DNA from 4 places in the Ancylobacter mangrovi genome. Region 2 is predicted to be linked to each of the others. Evidence: riboswitches for the same ligand, from Rfam matches in the RefSeq annotation. Region 2 holds a riboswitch; each other region holds the start of a gene.
What was found. A riboswitch is a leader RNA that binds a small molecule or an ion and turns the genes downstream of it on or off. The one in region 2 is predicted to bind thiamine pyrophosphate.
Positions count from the first base shown of each region.

Region 1: another riboswitch for thiamine pyrophosphate. It lies ahead of thiC (phosphomethylpyrimidine synthase ThiC); the one in region 2 lies ahead of NVS83_RS01280 (ABC transporter substrate-binding protein).
Region 3: another riboswitch for thiamine pyrophosphate. It lies ahead of NVS83_RS18605 (FAD-dependent oxidoreductase); the one in region 2 lies ahead of NVS83_RS01280 (ABC transporter substrate-binding protein).
Region 4: another riboswitch for thiamine pyrophosphate. It lies ahead of thiD (bifunctional hydroxymethylpyrimidine kinase/phosphomethylpyrimidine kinase); the one in region 2 lies ahead of NVS83_RS01280 (ABC transporter substrate-binding protein).

Region 1 is NZ_JANTHY010000006.1:204,281-207,340, reverse strand. Features, by position in the region: gene NVS83_RS16360 (lytic murein transglycosylase) at 1-1,185, opposite strand, end outside; TPP riboswitch at 1,346-1,474, shown strand; gene thiC (phosphomethylpyrimidine synthase ThiC) at 1,555-3,060, shown strand, end outside.
Region 2 is NZ_JANTHY010000001.1:293,696-296,755, forward strand. Features, by position in the region: gene clcA (H(+)/Cl(-) exchange transporter ClcA) at 1-593, opposite strand, end outside; gene NVS83_RS01280 (ABC transporter substrate-binding protein) at 754-1,707, opposite strand; TPP riboswitch at 1,778-1,894, opposite strand; gene NVS83_RS01285 (winged helix-turn-helix domain-containing protein) at 1,982-3,060, opposite strand, start outside.
Region 3 is NZ_JANTHY010000007.1:309,012-312,071, forward strand. Features, by position in the region: gene NVS83_RS18595 (thiazole synthase) at 1-724, opposite strand, end outside; gene thiS (sulfur carrier protein ThiS) at 726-923, opposite strand; gene NVS83_RS18605 (FAD-dependent oxidoreductase) at 901-1,905, opposite strand; TPP riboswitch at 1,954-2,075, opposite strand; gene NVS83_RS18610 (MHYT domain-containing protein) at 2,130-3,060, opposite strand, start outside.
Region 4 is NZ_JANTHY010000007.1:6,479-9,538, reverse strand. Features, by position in the region: gene NVS83_RS17240 (cytochrome b/b6 domain-containing protein) at 1-203, shown strand, start outside; gene NVS83_RS17235 (DMT family transporter) at 258-1,181, shown strand; gene NVS83_RS17230 (Lrp/AsnC ligand binding domain-containing protein) at 1,190-1,432, opposite strand; TPP riboswitch at 1,691-1,789, shown strand; gene thiD (bifunctional hydroxymethylpyrimidine kinase/phosphomethylpyrimidine kinase) at 1,848-2,666, shown strand; gene NVS83_RS17220 (MFS transporter) at 2,766-3,060, shown strand, end outside.

The DNA.
Region 1 (3,060 bases), on a different contig from region 2:
CATGCCGAGCCGCATCTGCTCCACCTTCACCGCCTGCCGCGTCGCCGAGCCGAGAATGCCGTCGACCCCGCCGACATGGTGGCCGCGCTGGTTGAGCAGGGTCTGGAGCTGCCTCACCTGCGACATGGACATCACCGGGATCGCCTTGCCCGCGCCGCGGTCGAACGGGCCCGCCCCGGCGACGCGGGTGGCGAGATAGGCCGCCGAGGTCGCGTAGACGAGCGAGTTGTTCCATTCGGTGAAGACGTCGAAATTGGGATAGGCGAGGAAGGCCGGCCCGCTGCGCCCCATCGGCAGCAGCAGCGATGCGGTGAGCTGGTCGGCCGGCAGCTGCCCGCCGCCCGCCCGCACCACGCCCATGCGCGCCCATTGCGAACGCGGCAGCTTGATCGAGAGATCCGCCTGGTCCCAGGGCAGGTTCTTGGGCACGCGCACCTCTTCCAGCCAGGGCTGGCCGCGCTTCCAGCCGAGCGCGCGGATGTAGTTCGCGGCCGAGGCCAGCGCGTCGGGATGCGAACGCAGGAGGTCGACCCGCCCGTCGCCGTCGAAGTCGACGCCATAGTTCAGATAGTGGTCGGGCAGGAACTGGAACGAGCCGAGCTCGCCCGCCCAGGGCCCGCGCATCGACTGCGGGGTCAGGTCGCCACGGTCGATAATCTTCATCGCGGCGAGGAGCTGGGTACGGAACATCTCCGCCCGCCGGCAGTCCCAGGCCAGCGTCGCGACCGAGCGGATGGTCGGCTTGTCGCCCATATTGGCGCCGAAATCCGTCTCCAGCCCCCAGAACGAGACCAGCACCGCGCCCGGCACGCCGAACTGCTGCTCGATCCGGTTGAACAGCGACTGGTCGCCGTTGATGAGCTGGCGCCCCTTCTGGATCCGGTAGTTCGCGACCATGCGGTCGGAGAACTGGAAGAAGCTCTGCGCGAACACGCCCTGCCGGCGGTCCAGCGCCACGATGTTGGGATCGTAGCGCACGCCGTCGAGCGCGGCGGCCGCGGCACGCGGCGAGACGCCCTGCGAGACCGCGTAGCTCTTGAACTGCGCCAGCCAGGCGTCGAATCCGGCGCCGCTGGTGCCGCATTGCTGGAGCTGCTGGGCACTTGCGGCGAGAGGCGAGGCGAGAGGCGCACAGAGCGCCGCCGCGATGGCGACGCGGCGGAGCCTGGTGGTCAGGCGGCCCATGAAGTTTCCCCCGAATGATTCGTGTTCGATTGGGCGACAGCTAAGCAATCTACAGGAAATGCGGCGACGGCGGGGTCACGGGCACGCAATCGGCGGGGCGAACGGGCACGAAGGCGTCCCTCCGGCGAATTGACCGGGCTCCGCCTTTGGTCGACTATGGCGTCGTTCCAAGGGGAGCCCCGCTAGGGGGCTGAGAAATCGCCGGCGGAGCCTTCGGGCTTTCGCGACGCGTTGACCCTTCGAACCTGATCCGGGTCATGCCGGCGAAGGGATCGGAACCGAATGGCGCCTCGTGCCGACCGCGCAACGCCATCTTTCCCCTGACGTCACACTGCCCGGGTCTCCCAACCGATGGTTCAGGAGATCCACATGACGACCACCCCGCAAAAGCCGCCGCACAATGCCGTTCCCCCTCGGGAGGCGGGCGACATCGGCGTCGCCACCGGGCCGATTCCCGGCTCGCGCCGCATCTATGCCGAATGCCCCGCGCGCGGCTTCCGCGTACCGTTCCGCGAAATCCAGCTCCACCCCTCGGCCGGCGAGCCGAACCTCGCCGTCTACGACGCCTCCGGCCCCTATACCGACCCGGCGGCGCTCATCGACATCGCGGCCGGCCTGCCCCGCCCGCGCGAGGAATGGGTGCGCGCACGCGGCGACGTCGAGGACTATGACGGCCGCCTCGTGAAGCCGGAGGACAACGGCCACGTCTCGGCCGAAAGGCTGGTGGCGCCCTTCCCGCTCCACCGGCGCCCGCTGCGCGCCCGCGATGGGGCGGTGACGCAGATGGCCTATGCGCGCGCGGGCATCGTCACGCCGGAGATGGAATATGTCGCCATCCGCGAGAACGGCCTGCGCGAGCGCGTGCGCGACATCATCCGCGACGGCGAGGATTTCGGCGCATCAATTCCCGACGTGGTGACGCCCGAATTCGTGCGCGACGAGGTGGCGCGCGGGCGCGCCGTCATCCCGGCGAACATCAACCATGGCGAGCTGGAGCCGATGGCGATCGGCCGCAACTTCCTGGTCAAGATCAACGCCAATATCGGCAATTCCGCCGTCACCTCCTCGGTCGCCGACGAGGTCGACAAGATGGTGTGGGCGATCCGCTGGGGCGCCGACACGGTGATGGACCTCTCGACCGGACGCAACATCCACAACATCCGCGACTGGATCGTGCGCAACTCGCCCGTGCCGATCGGCACCGTGCCGATCTACCAGGCGCTGGAGAAGGTCGGCGGCGTCGCCGAGGACCTGAGCTGGGAGGTGTTCCGTGACACGCTGGTCGAGCAGGCCGAGCAGGGCGTGGACTATTTCACCATCCATGCCGGCGTGCGCCTGCCCTTCGTGCCGCTGACCGCGAACCGCGTGACTGGCATCGTCTCGCGCGGCGGCTCGATCATGGCCAAGTGGTGCCTTGCCCATCACCGCGAGAGCTTCCTCTATGAGCGCTTCGCCGAGATCTGCGAGATCATGCGCGCCTATGACGTCACCTTCTCGCTGGGCGACGGGCTGCGCCCCGGCTCCATTGCCGATGCCAACGACGCCGCGCAGTTTGCCGAGCTCGAGACGCTGGGCGAGCTGACGCAGATCGCCTGGGCCAACGACTGCCAGGTGATGATCGAGGGACCCGGCCACGTGCCGATGCACAAGATCAAGGCCAACATGGACAAGCAGCTCGCCGCCTGCGGCGAGGCGCCCTTCTACACGCTCGGGCCGCTGACGACCGACATCGCCCCGGGCTACGACCACATCACCAGCGCCATCGGCGCGGCGATGATCGGCTGGTTCGGCACCGCCATGCTCTGCTACGTCACGCCGAAGGAGCATCTCGGCCTGCCCAACCGCGACGACGTGAAGACCGGCGTCATCACCTAC
Region 2 (3,060 bases):
ATGGAGGACAGCACGACCGCGATATAGGTGCGCGCGCTGTAGGGGAACTGGCGGCGCGTCTCCTCGATCACGAACAGCACGGCGGCCAGCGGCGCGTTGAAGGCGGCGGCAAGGCCCGCCGCACCGCCCGCCGCGAGCAGGCCGCGCATGTCGCGCGCGGTCCAGCCCATGAGGTCGGACACGCCCTTGGCGATCGAGGCGCCGATATGGATGGTCGGGCCCTCGCGGCCGAGAACCATCCCTGAGCTCAGCGCCAGCAGGCCGCCGAAAAACTTGACCGGGAGCACGCGGCGCCAGTGCACCTCGCGCAGGCCCTCCATCGCGCCCTCGATCTCCGGCACGCCGGAGCCGGCCGCCTCCGGCGCGAAGCGGCGCACCAGCCACAGCGCGACCAGCGCCATGACGGCGGCGACGACCGCGGCGGCGGCGTAGAGCGCGACCCCGTCGAGCCCGAGCGTGTGGTCGAGGAAGGACGGCCAGCCATGGGCAAGGGCGTCGACACCGAGATGGAAGGCGGACCCGACCAGCCCGACGGCCGCCCCGATGAGGATCGCCGCCACATAGTACGCCGCGTTGCCCGACAGATTGGCCATTTCCCCTTCTACACCTCCGGACCGTTCGAATGCGGGCGCATCGGTATCACCCTCGAACCGTGACCGGAAGCACGGAGCGGGCCATTTCTGCCCTCCGGCGGCGCGTATCGTGTCGCGGCGGCCGCATTCGCGCGGCCGCCGGCGGTGCTGGAGCCTTCGATCACGGCAGGACGGGCGCGTAGGTGGCGACCGGCTCCACCGTGTCGATCAGCCCGTGCTGCTTCATGAAGGTGCCGAATCGGGCGTAGCGCGCGCTGTCGAGCGCCGCCGGGGCGTGGGCGAAGCGGCGCAGCGTGTCGTTCCACGCCGTGCGGTTGAGCTCGTCGTCGAGCTTGGGGTTGGCCTTGACGAAGACCGCCCAAGCGTCGTCCGGGTGGTTGAGGATGTAGATGGTCGCGTCCTCGACCGCGGCGAGGAAGCGCTTGAGGCGCGGGTCGCCGAGCTTGTCCTTGTGGGCGACGTAGATCAGCTCGTCGAACACCGGCACGCCGTGCTCCTCGGGGAAGAAGGCGACCGGCTCCTTGCCCGCGAGGCGGATCTGGGTGAGCTCGAAATTGCGGTAGGCGCCGATCACCGCGTCCACCTTGCCGGCCACCAACGCCGGGGAGAGGGCGAAGTTGACGTTCACCATGGTGACGTCGGACGGCTTCAGCCCGGCATCGGCGAGCATGGTGCCGAGCAGCGCGTCTTCGAGCCCGGCCACCGAATAGCCGACCGTCTTGCCCTTGAGGTCGGCGATCGACTTGATCGGCCCGTCCTTCAGCGCCACCAGCGCGGTGAGCGGGGTGGAGACCAGCGTGCCGATGCGGGCGAGCGGCAGGCCCTCCTTCACCGAGAGATAGAGGTTCGGCTGGTAGCTGACCGCGATGTCGGCCTGCCCGGCGGCGACGAGGCGCGGCGGGGCGGACGGGTCGGCCGGCGGCACCAGCTCGACGTCGAGGTCATGGGCCTTGAAGAAGCCCTTCTCCTTGGCGATCACCAGCGGCGCGTGGTCCGGGTTGACGTACCAGTCCAGCAGGACGGTGAGCTTGTCCGCCGCCGCGGCGGGGGTGAAGGACAGGGCGAGGGCGAGCGCCCCCGCGGCGAGGGTCTTCAGGGTAGCGGGCGTGAACATGGATCTCCTCCCGTTCGGAGATCCGGCGCATGAGCTTTCGGGGGGATTGCGGCGCGGGAACCCGCGAAGCGGCCCGCCGACGTTCCGTCCCTTCGCCGGCATGACCCGGATCAGGTTCAAAGGGTCTGGCGGCTGCCATCTCAGCCCCTTGGCCCATGCGGGCCGCGGGACACCCCTCGGATGCGCGAAGGCTAGCAGAGCGGGCGAAGCGGGGCAAATGGCCGGCTAAGCGACGGGCGGGAGCGGGGTAGGCGTGGGCTGGGCCGGGACGGGGTCAGCCGCCCCGCCAGCCGTCGAGATAGACGGTGCGCTCCACGCCGGCGAAGCGGGCGATGCGGGCGAGCTCGGCGTCGAGCGCGTCGAGGCGGCCGGCGGAGGCGCGCACGCCTTTCTCCAGCCACAGCCGGCGCACGTCGAGCGTGCCGGTCTTGCGGTCGGCCTTCATGTCGATCCGCCCGACCATGCGATCGCCCTCGAGGATCGGGAACACGTAGTAGCCGTAGACGCGCTTCGGTGCCGGGACGAACACCTCGATCCGGTAATTGAAGCCGAACAGGCGCTCCGCCCGGTTGCGGTCGCGCAGCAGCGGGTCGAACGGGCTGAGCACGCGCAGCCGCGAGGGCGGGGCGGGCAGGGCGTCGAACGCCTCTCGCGCGCCGGCGAAGGCATGCGAGGCGCGGGCGCGGCTGCCGTCGGCCAGCGCGATGGAGACCGGCTCAAGGCGGTGCGCGTTCTCCCCCACCCAGCGTTTCGCCTCGTCCGGCGAGACGAGGTCCCAGAAGGCGGCGATCTCGCCATGGGTGGCGAAGCCGAGCCGCTCCAGCGCCGAGGCGCAGGCCCAGTCGACGAAGGCGGCGCGGTCGACCTCGCCCGCATAGGGGCCGGCGGGGATCACCCGCTCGGCGAGGTCGTAGACCTTCTGGAAGCCCTCGCGCGCGGCGATGGCGAAGGTGCCCGTGCGCCAGTGATATTCGAGCGCGGTCTTCTCCGGGTGCCAGTTCCACCAGCCGCCGGGCGGGCGCTTGCCGGTTTCGGGGTCCTGCTCGAAGTCGCGGGCCATCAGCCGGCCCTCGCGCCGCACCCGCTCCAGCACGTGGTCGACATAGGATTCGAAGCCGTTCTCGTGCCAGCTCCGCCAGCGCTCGGCGAGGCGCTCGCGCGCCTGCGCGAAGCGGTGCTTCCAGTAGGGGTAGAAGGCGCTGGGGATGATGGCGGCGTCGTGAGTCCAGTGCTCGAACAGCGCGCCGTCCTTCTCCAGCAGCGCGGTGAGGTGCTCGCGCCGGTAGCCCGGATTGCGGGCGAACAGGATGTGGTGATGGGCGCGCTCGACCGTGGCGATGCTGTCCACCTGCA
Region 3 (3,060 bases), on a different contig from region 2:
CGGCCTCGATGGCCCGGGCGAAGGCGCGCGCCATGCGCACCGGATCGCCCGCCTTGGCGACCGCCGTGTTCAGCAACACCGCGTCATAGCCCATCTCCATCGCCGCCGTGGCGTGCGAGGGCAGACCGATGCCCGCATCGACCACCAGCGGCACGCGCGGGAAATGGGCGCGCAGCGAGCGCAGGCCATAGGGATTGTTGAGCCCCCGGCCGGAGCCGATCGGCGCGCCCCAAGGCATCAACACCTCGCAGCCGGCCGCGATCAGCTTCTCGGCGACGACGAGGTCGTCGGTCGTGTACGGGAACACCTGGAAGCCGTCGCGCGAGAGGATGCGCGCGGCCTCGACGAGGCCGAACACGTCGGGCTGGAGCGTGTCGTCCTCGCCGATCACCTCCAGCTTGACCCAGGGCGTGTCGAACAGGTCGCGCGCCATCTCGGCCGTCGTGACGGCTTCCTTCACCGTCTTGCAGCCGGCAGTGTTGGGCAGCACCTTCACGCCGAGGTCGCGGATGATCTGCCAGAAGCTCTGCCCCGCCTTGGCGGCCCCGGATTCGCGCCGCAGCGAGACTGTGACGATCTCGGCTCCGCTGGCGCGGATCGCCTCGGAGAGGATGGCGGGCGAGGGATATTGCGCGGTGCCCAGCAGCAGCCGCGAGGCCACGCGCGTGCCATAGAATTCCACGGCGTCGGCAAGGCCGGCCGCATTGGGTGTCAGAGCGTCCATCTCAGCCTCCCTGCATCGGAGCGAGGATTTCCACGCGATCGCCGGAAGCGATCGGCGTTGCCGCGCGCTTGACCGCGCGCACCACGGCGCCGTTCAGCGCCGTCGCGACGATGGCCTCGCCGAGGCCCAGCTCGCCGAGAAGCTCGGCGAGCGTGCCGGCCCGGGTGTCGGCCGATTCACCATTCACGAGGATCTTCATCCATAACCTCCGGGAAACGGGTCCCGTCGAACGCCAGTTCCGCCGCCCGGCGCGCCAGCGCCGGCGCAGCCAGGAAGCCGTGGCGATACAGCCCGTTCACATAGATGGTCTTGCCGCGCCGGCGAAGGCGCGGAAGGTTGTCCGGGAAGGCCGGGCGCACATCCGCACCGATCTCAACGATCTCGGCCTCTCCGAACGCGGGGTGCAGCGCATAGACCGACCCCAGCAGCTCCAGCATGGAGCGCCCGGTGACGCGCCCGCGCTCGTCGTTCTCGATCGAGGTGGCGCCGATCATGAAATGCCCGTCGCCGCGCGGCACGATATAGACCGGGATGCGCGGGTGCAGCATCCGCACCGGGCGCTTCAGCGCGATCTCGGTGGAATAGAGCACCAGCATCTCGCCCTTCACGCCGCGCAGATCCGCGAGTTGGTCGCGCGCCGCGAGGCCGCGACAATCGACCACCAGATCGGCCTCGTCGCCCGCCCCGTCCGGCCCGTCGGCCTCGAAGCGCACGTCGATGCCGAACTCGTCGGTCAGCCGGCGGGTCAGCGCGGCGAGCGCCTTGCGCGGCTCCAGATGCGCCTCGGTCGGGAAGAACAGTCCCTGGTCGAAACGCCCCTCGAGGTCCGGCTCCAGCGCCGCGATGCGCGCGCCGTCGACCCACTCATAGCCTTCCGTGCGGCGCGAGAAGCGCCTCAGGTCGGGCAGGTCGCGCGACTGGGCGAGCACCAGGCTGCCCTCGTTCGGCACGTCCGGCACCTCGCGCCGCCAATAGGCGAGCGACTCGAGGCCGAGCTCGGCGATCAGCGGCTCGGCGCTCTCGCGCTCGCACCACGGCGCCAGCATGCCGCCCGCATACCAGGAGCAGCCCTGCCCGGAGCCCGATCTGCGTTCGATCACGGTCACCTGCGCGCCGCGCTGGGCGAACGCATGGGCGCAGGTCAGCCCGGCCACGCCGGCACCGACCACGGTGACACGCATCGCATTGGCGGCACGGCCTGTCACCGCTCCGTCATGCGCTCCATTCGGGGATGTCATGCACGCCTCCCTCCGCCAGTCTCAACTGGATCAGGTTCAAAGGGTCGCCATGCCGCGTCACCGACGCGCCGATGGCCTCTCAGCCTCCTGACGAGGCTCCCCTGGACGCTTGTTGATATAGTCGCGCAACCGGCAAATGTCACCGTGCCGTCGACATTATTCCGGTGTCATCGCAGCCGGGACGACAGGTTGACGACATTGGCGGGCGTGCGCCGCATGGCGGTGCTGATCGCCCGGTGCAGCGCCTCGCGGCCGAACGGCTTTCCGAGCCTGAGCATCCCCGTGCCGGCGTCGGCGGGCAGCTCGGCATAGCCGGTGCCGAGAACGATCGGCAGCTCCGGCTGGCGCTCGCGTATCGCGGCGGCGAGTTGGACCCCGGTCATGCCCGGCATCGCCTGGTCGGTGAGCACCGCGTCGAACGGGCCTTCCCGGTCGAGGATCACCAGCGCTTCCGGGCCGGACGACGCCTCGCAGACGCCGTAGCCGAGATCCTCCAGCATCGCCGCGGTCGCCGACAGCACCAGCGGGTCGTCGTCGACCACAAGGATGCGGGCGCCCCCGCCTTCCGATCCGGTCTCCGTCCCGGATTCCGCGCCCACCTCGGGCGAGGCCCCGGCGATGCAATCGGCGACGGGCAGGTAGATGGTGGCGCAGGTGCCCTTGCCCGGCTGGCTGGTCAGCTTGAGCCGCCCGCCCGACTGCGCCGCGAGGCCGTGCACCATGGCGAGGCCGAGGCCGGTGCCCTTGCCGACCCCCTTGGTGGTGAAGAAGGGCTCGGCCGCATGCACCAGCGTCTCGGTGTCCATGCCGGTGCCGGTATCGGTGATGCTGAGGCAGAAATAGCGCCCGGGCCGCAGCTCGCCGCCCTCCTCCTCGCTCTCGGTAGCCGCGATCGTGTTCTCCCGGGCGGCGATGGTCACAGCGCCGCCGTCCGGCATGGCGTCGCGCGCATTGACCACGAGATTGAGCAGCGCCAGCTCGAGCTGGTTGGCGTCCACCCTCGCCTTCGGCAGGCCGAGCGGGAAGCGGGTCTCGATCCGCACGCCCGGCCCGATGGAGCGCTGCAGAAGGTCGGCCATGCCGAGCACCAGCTCCGGC
Region 4 (3,060 bases), on a different contig from region 2:
TCGTCGCCAACATCGCCTATTCGGCGCTGGGCAGCGACAACCTGATCGCGGCCATGATCCTCGGCCGCAAGCCGGCGGGGCGCTATGTCGATCCCGCGCCGGCGACGCCGGGCTCGGTCGCGCTCGCCATCGCCTGCCTCGCCGTGGCGGTGCTGGTCGTCTTCGGTGGCATCGCGCTGGCCGGGGGCAATCCTTTTCCGTGATTCTCTTCCCGACCCGCTTGCGGGCCGGGAGGACTCGTGCTCCTTGGCGCCATCATGAACGCCCTCAGGGGGATCGCGCTGCAAGTCGGCGCGACCTTCGTCTTCACCGTAATGTCGGCCCTCGTCCGCATCGTCTCGGATCGCATTCCGACCGGCGAAGTGGTGTTCGCGCGTTCCTTCTTCGCCCTGTTCCCGCTGCTCGCGCTGCTGGCCTTCCGGGGCGAGATCAGCGCGGCGGTGCGCACCGCGCATCCGGTCGGGCACATCATGCGCGGCACCATCGGCGTGTTCGCCATGGCCTCGTCCTTCTCCGCGCTGGCCCTCATCCCGCTCGCCGACGTGACCGCGATCAGCTTCACCGCGCCGCTGCTGACGGTCGCGCTGGCGGCGCTGATGCTGGGCGAGAAGGTCCATGTCTACCGCTGGAGCGCGGTGTTCGTCGGCCTGATCGGCGTCGTCATCATGCTGTGGCCTCATCTCGGGGGCGGCTTCGCCAGCGGCCATGGAAGCCTCGGCGCGCTGATCGCCCTGTTCAGCGCCGCCTGCACCGCGGGGGCGATGATCCAGGTGCGGCGCCTGACCTCCAGCGAGACCACGGCGGCGATCGTGTTCTATTTCCAGGCGCTGGCCGCCGTCGCGGGCCTTGCCACCGCCGCCTGGGGCTGGGTGCTGCCGAGCGCGGGGGACGCCGTGATGCTGGTGTCGATCGGCTTCCTCGGCGGGGTCGGGCAGATATTGCTCACCGAGAGCTATCGCTCCGCACCGGCCTCGGTGGTGGCGCCCTTCACCTATTCGGCGATGATCTGGTCGCTGCTGCTCGGCTTCGTGCTGTTCCGCGAGGTGCCGCCGCTGCTGGTGCTGGTCGGCGCCTCGGTGGTCATCGCGGCCGGGCTGTTCGTGATCTGGCGCGAGCAGCGGCTCGGCATCGAGCGGGCCGCCGCGGTCGAGGCGACGCCGCCCACGGGCCCGGCCGCCTGACGGCGCCGCTAGCTGGCGAAGGCCTTGAAGGTGATGATGGTGCGCGTGTCCTGAATGCCAGGAATGCGCTGGACCTTCTCGTTCACGAAATGGCCGATATCCGTGCCCTCGGCGACGTAGAACTTCACCAGGAGATCGAATTCGCCGGCGGTCGAATAGACCTCGGAGGCGATCTCGGCATCGGCGATGGCGTTGGCCACCTCATAGGAGCGGCCGAGCTGGCATTTGATCTGGACGAAGAAGGGGACCATCGCGGCTTCCAGGCACGGTTCAGGGTGCGCAACAGGAACAGAACGGCGACCCGCGCGCAACCCCCCGGCGCCCGCGCTGCGGATCGCACGCGGGGACACCGCGCGACCCTCGCCCCCGCCCGAGGCATCGGCCGGTCCGCGCGAGGATGCGGGCCCGGAGCCGCCGCCTGGTCGGCCCTTTCAGGCTCTGAAATGACCTTGGGGCAGGCTCCCCGGCACGTCTTGCCAGCCGCCCATGCTTCGCCTATGCCTCGCAGGATGATCGCGTTGGGGTGCCGTCGAGGCTGAGAGGCAATCCTGCCAACCCACGAACCTGATCCGGGTCATGCCGGCGGAGGAAACGGGTCGCGCTCACCGGGCGGGAGACCGCGCCGGCGGGCCGCTTCTCTTCCTTGCCACGACGGGAGGCGTGCCGATGACTGATGCAGCGGCGCAGAGCGCGATTGCGGTGACCATAGCCGGCTCGGATTCGGGCGGTGGCGCCGGAATCCAGGCGGACATCAAGACCTTCTCGGCGCTCGGCGTCTATGGCGCGAGCGTCATCACCGCGCTCACCGCGCAGAACACGCTGGGCGTGACCGGCATCCATGACGTGCCGCCGGCCTTCATCACCCAGCAGATCGAGGCGGTCTATTCCGACCTCGACGTCGCGGCGACCAAGATCGGCATGCTGTCGCGGCCGGAGGCGATCCTCGCGGTGGCCTCGGGGCTCGACCGCCACCAGGTGGCGAATGTGGTGCTGGATCCGGTGATGGTCGCCGCCTCCGGCGACCGGCTGCTGGTGCCCGAAGCGATCGCGACGCTGCGGGCCGAGCTGCTGCCGCGCGCGCGCCTCATCACCCCCAACCTGCCCGAGGCGGCGGCGCTGCTCGACGAGCCGCAGGCGACCAGTCTCGATGAGGTTCGCGCCCAGGCCGAGCGGCTGCTGGCGCTGGGGCCGAAGGCGGTGCTGGTCAAGGGCGGGCACAGCGAGGGGCCGGAGAGCGTCGACGTGCTGGTGGACGCGGACGGGGTGCATGAATTTCGCGGCCCGCGCATCAACACGCAGAACACGCACGGCACCGGCTGCACGCTGTCCTCCGCCATCGCCGCCGGCCTCGCCAAGGGCGAGGATCTGCGCACCTCGGTGCAGGCGGCCAAGCATTATCTCTCGCGCGCGCTGGCGCGCTCGGACGAGCTCCATATCGGCCACGGCCACGGCCCGGTGCACCACTTCCACGCCTTTTGGAGCTAGGCTGCCGGCCGGAGCGGAAGGCGCGCCCTGACGCTACGGCTCGCCAGCCGCCAACGCGCCTGCTAACGAGAGGCGCCGTTCCCCCGTGAGTGCCCGATCGTGCCCGCCGTCGCGCCGCGCCATTCGATCGCCGTCGTCTATGCCGGGCTGTTCTTCGGCATAGGCGTCTATCTGCCGTTTTTCCCGGTCTGGCTGGCGGGGCGCGACTTCAGCGCCTCGATGATCGGCTTCGCGCTGGCCGTGCCGATGGCGGTGCGGCTGGCGACGATGCCGCTCGGCGGCCTGCTCGCCGACCGGACGGGACGCCCGCGCGCAACCCTGATCGGCTACGCCCTCGCGACGGCCTGCTGCTTCGTCGGCGTGGTGCTGGCGCCGGATGCGGCGCTGATGCTGG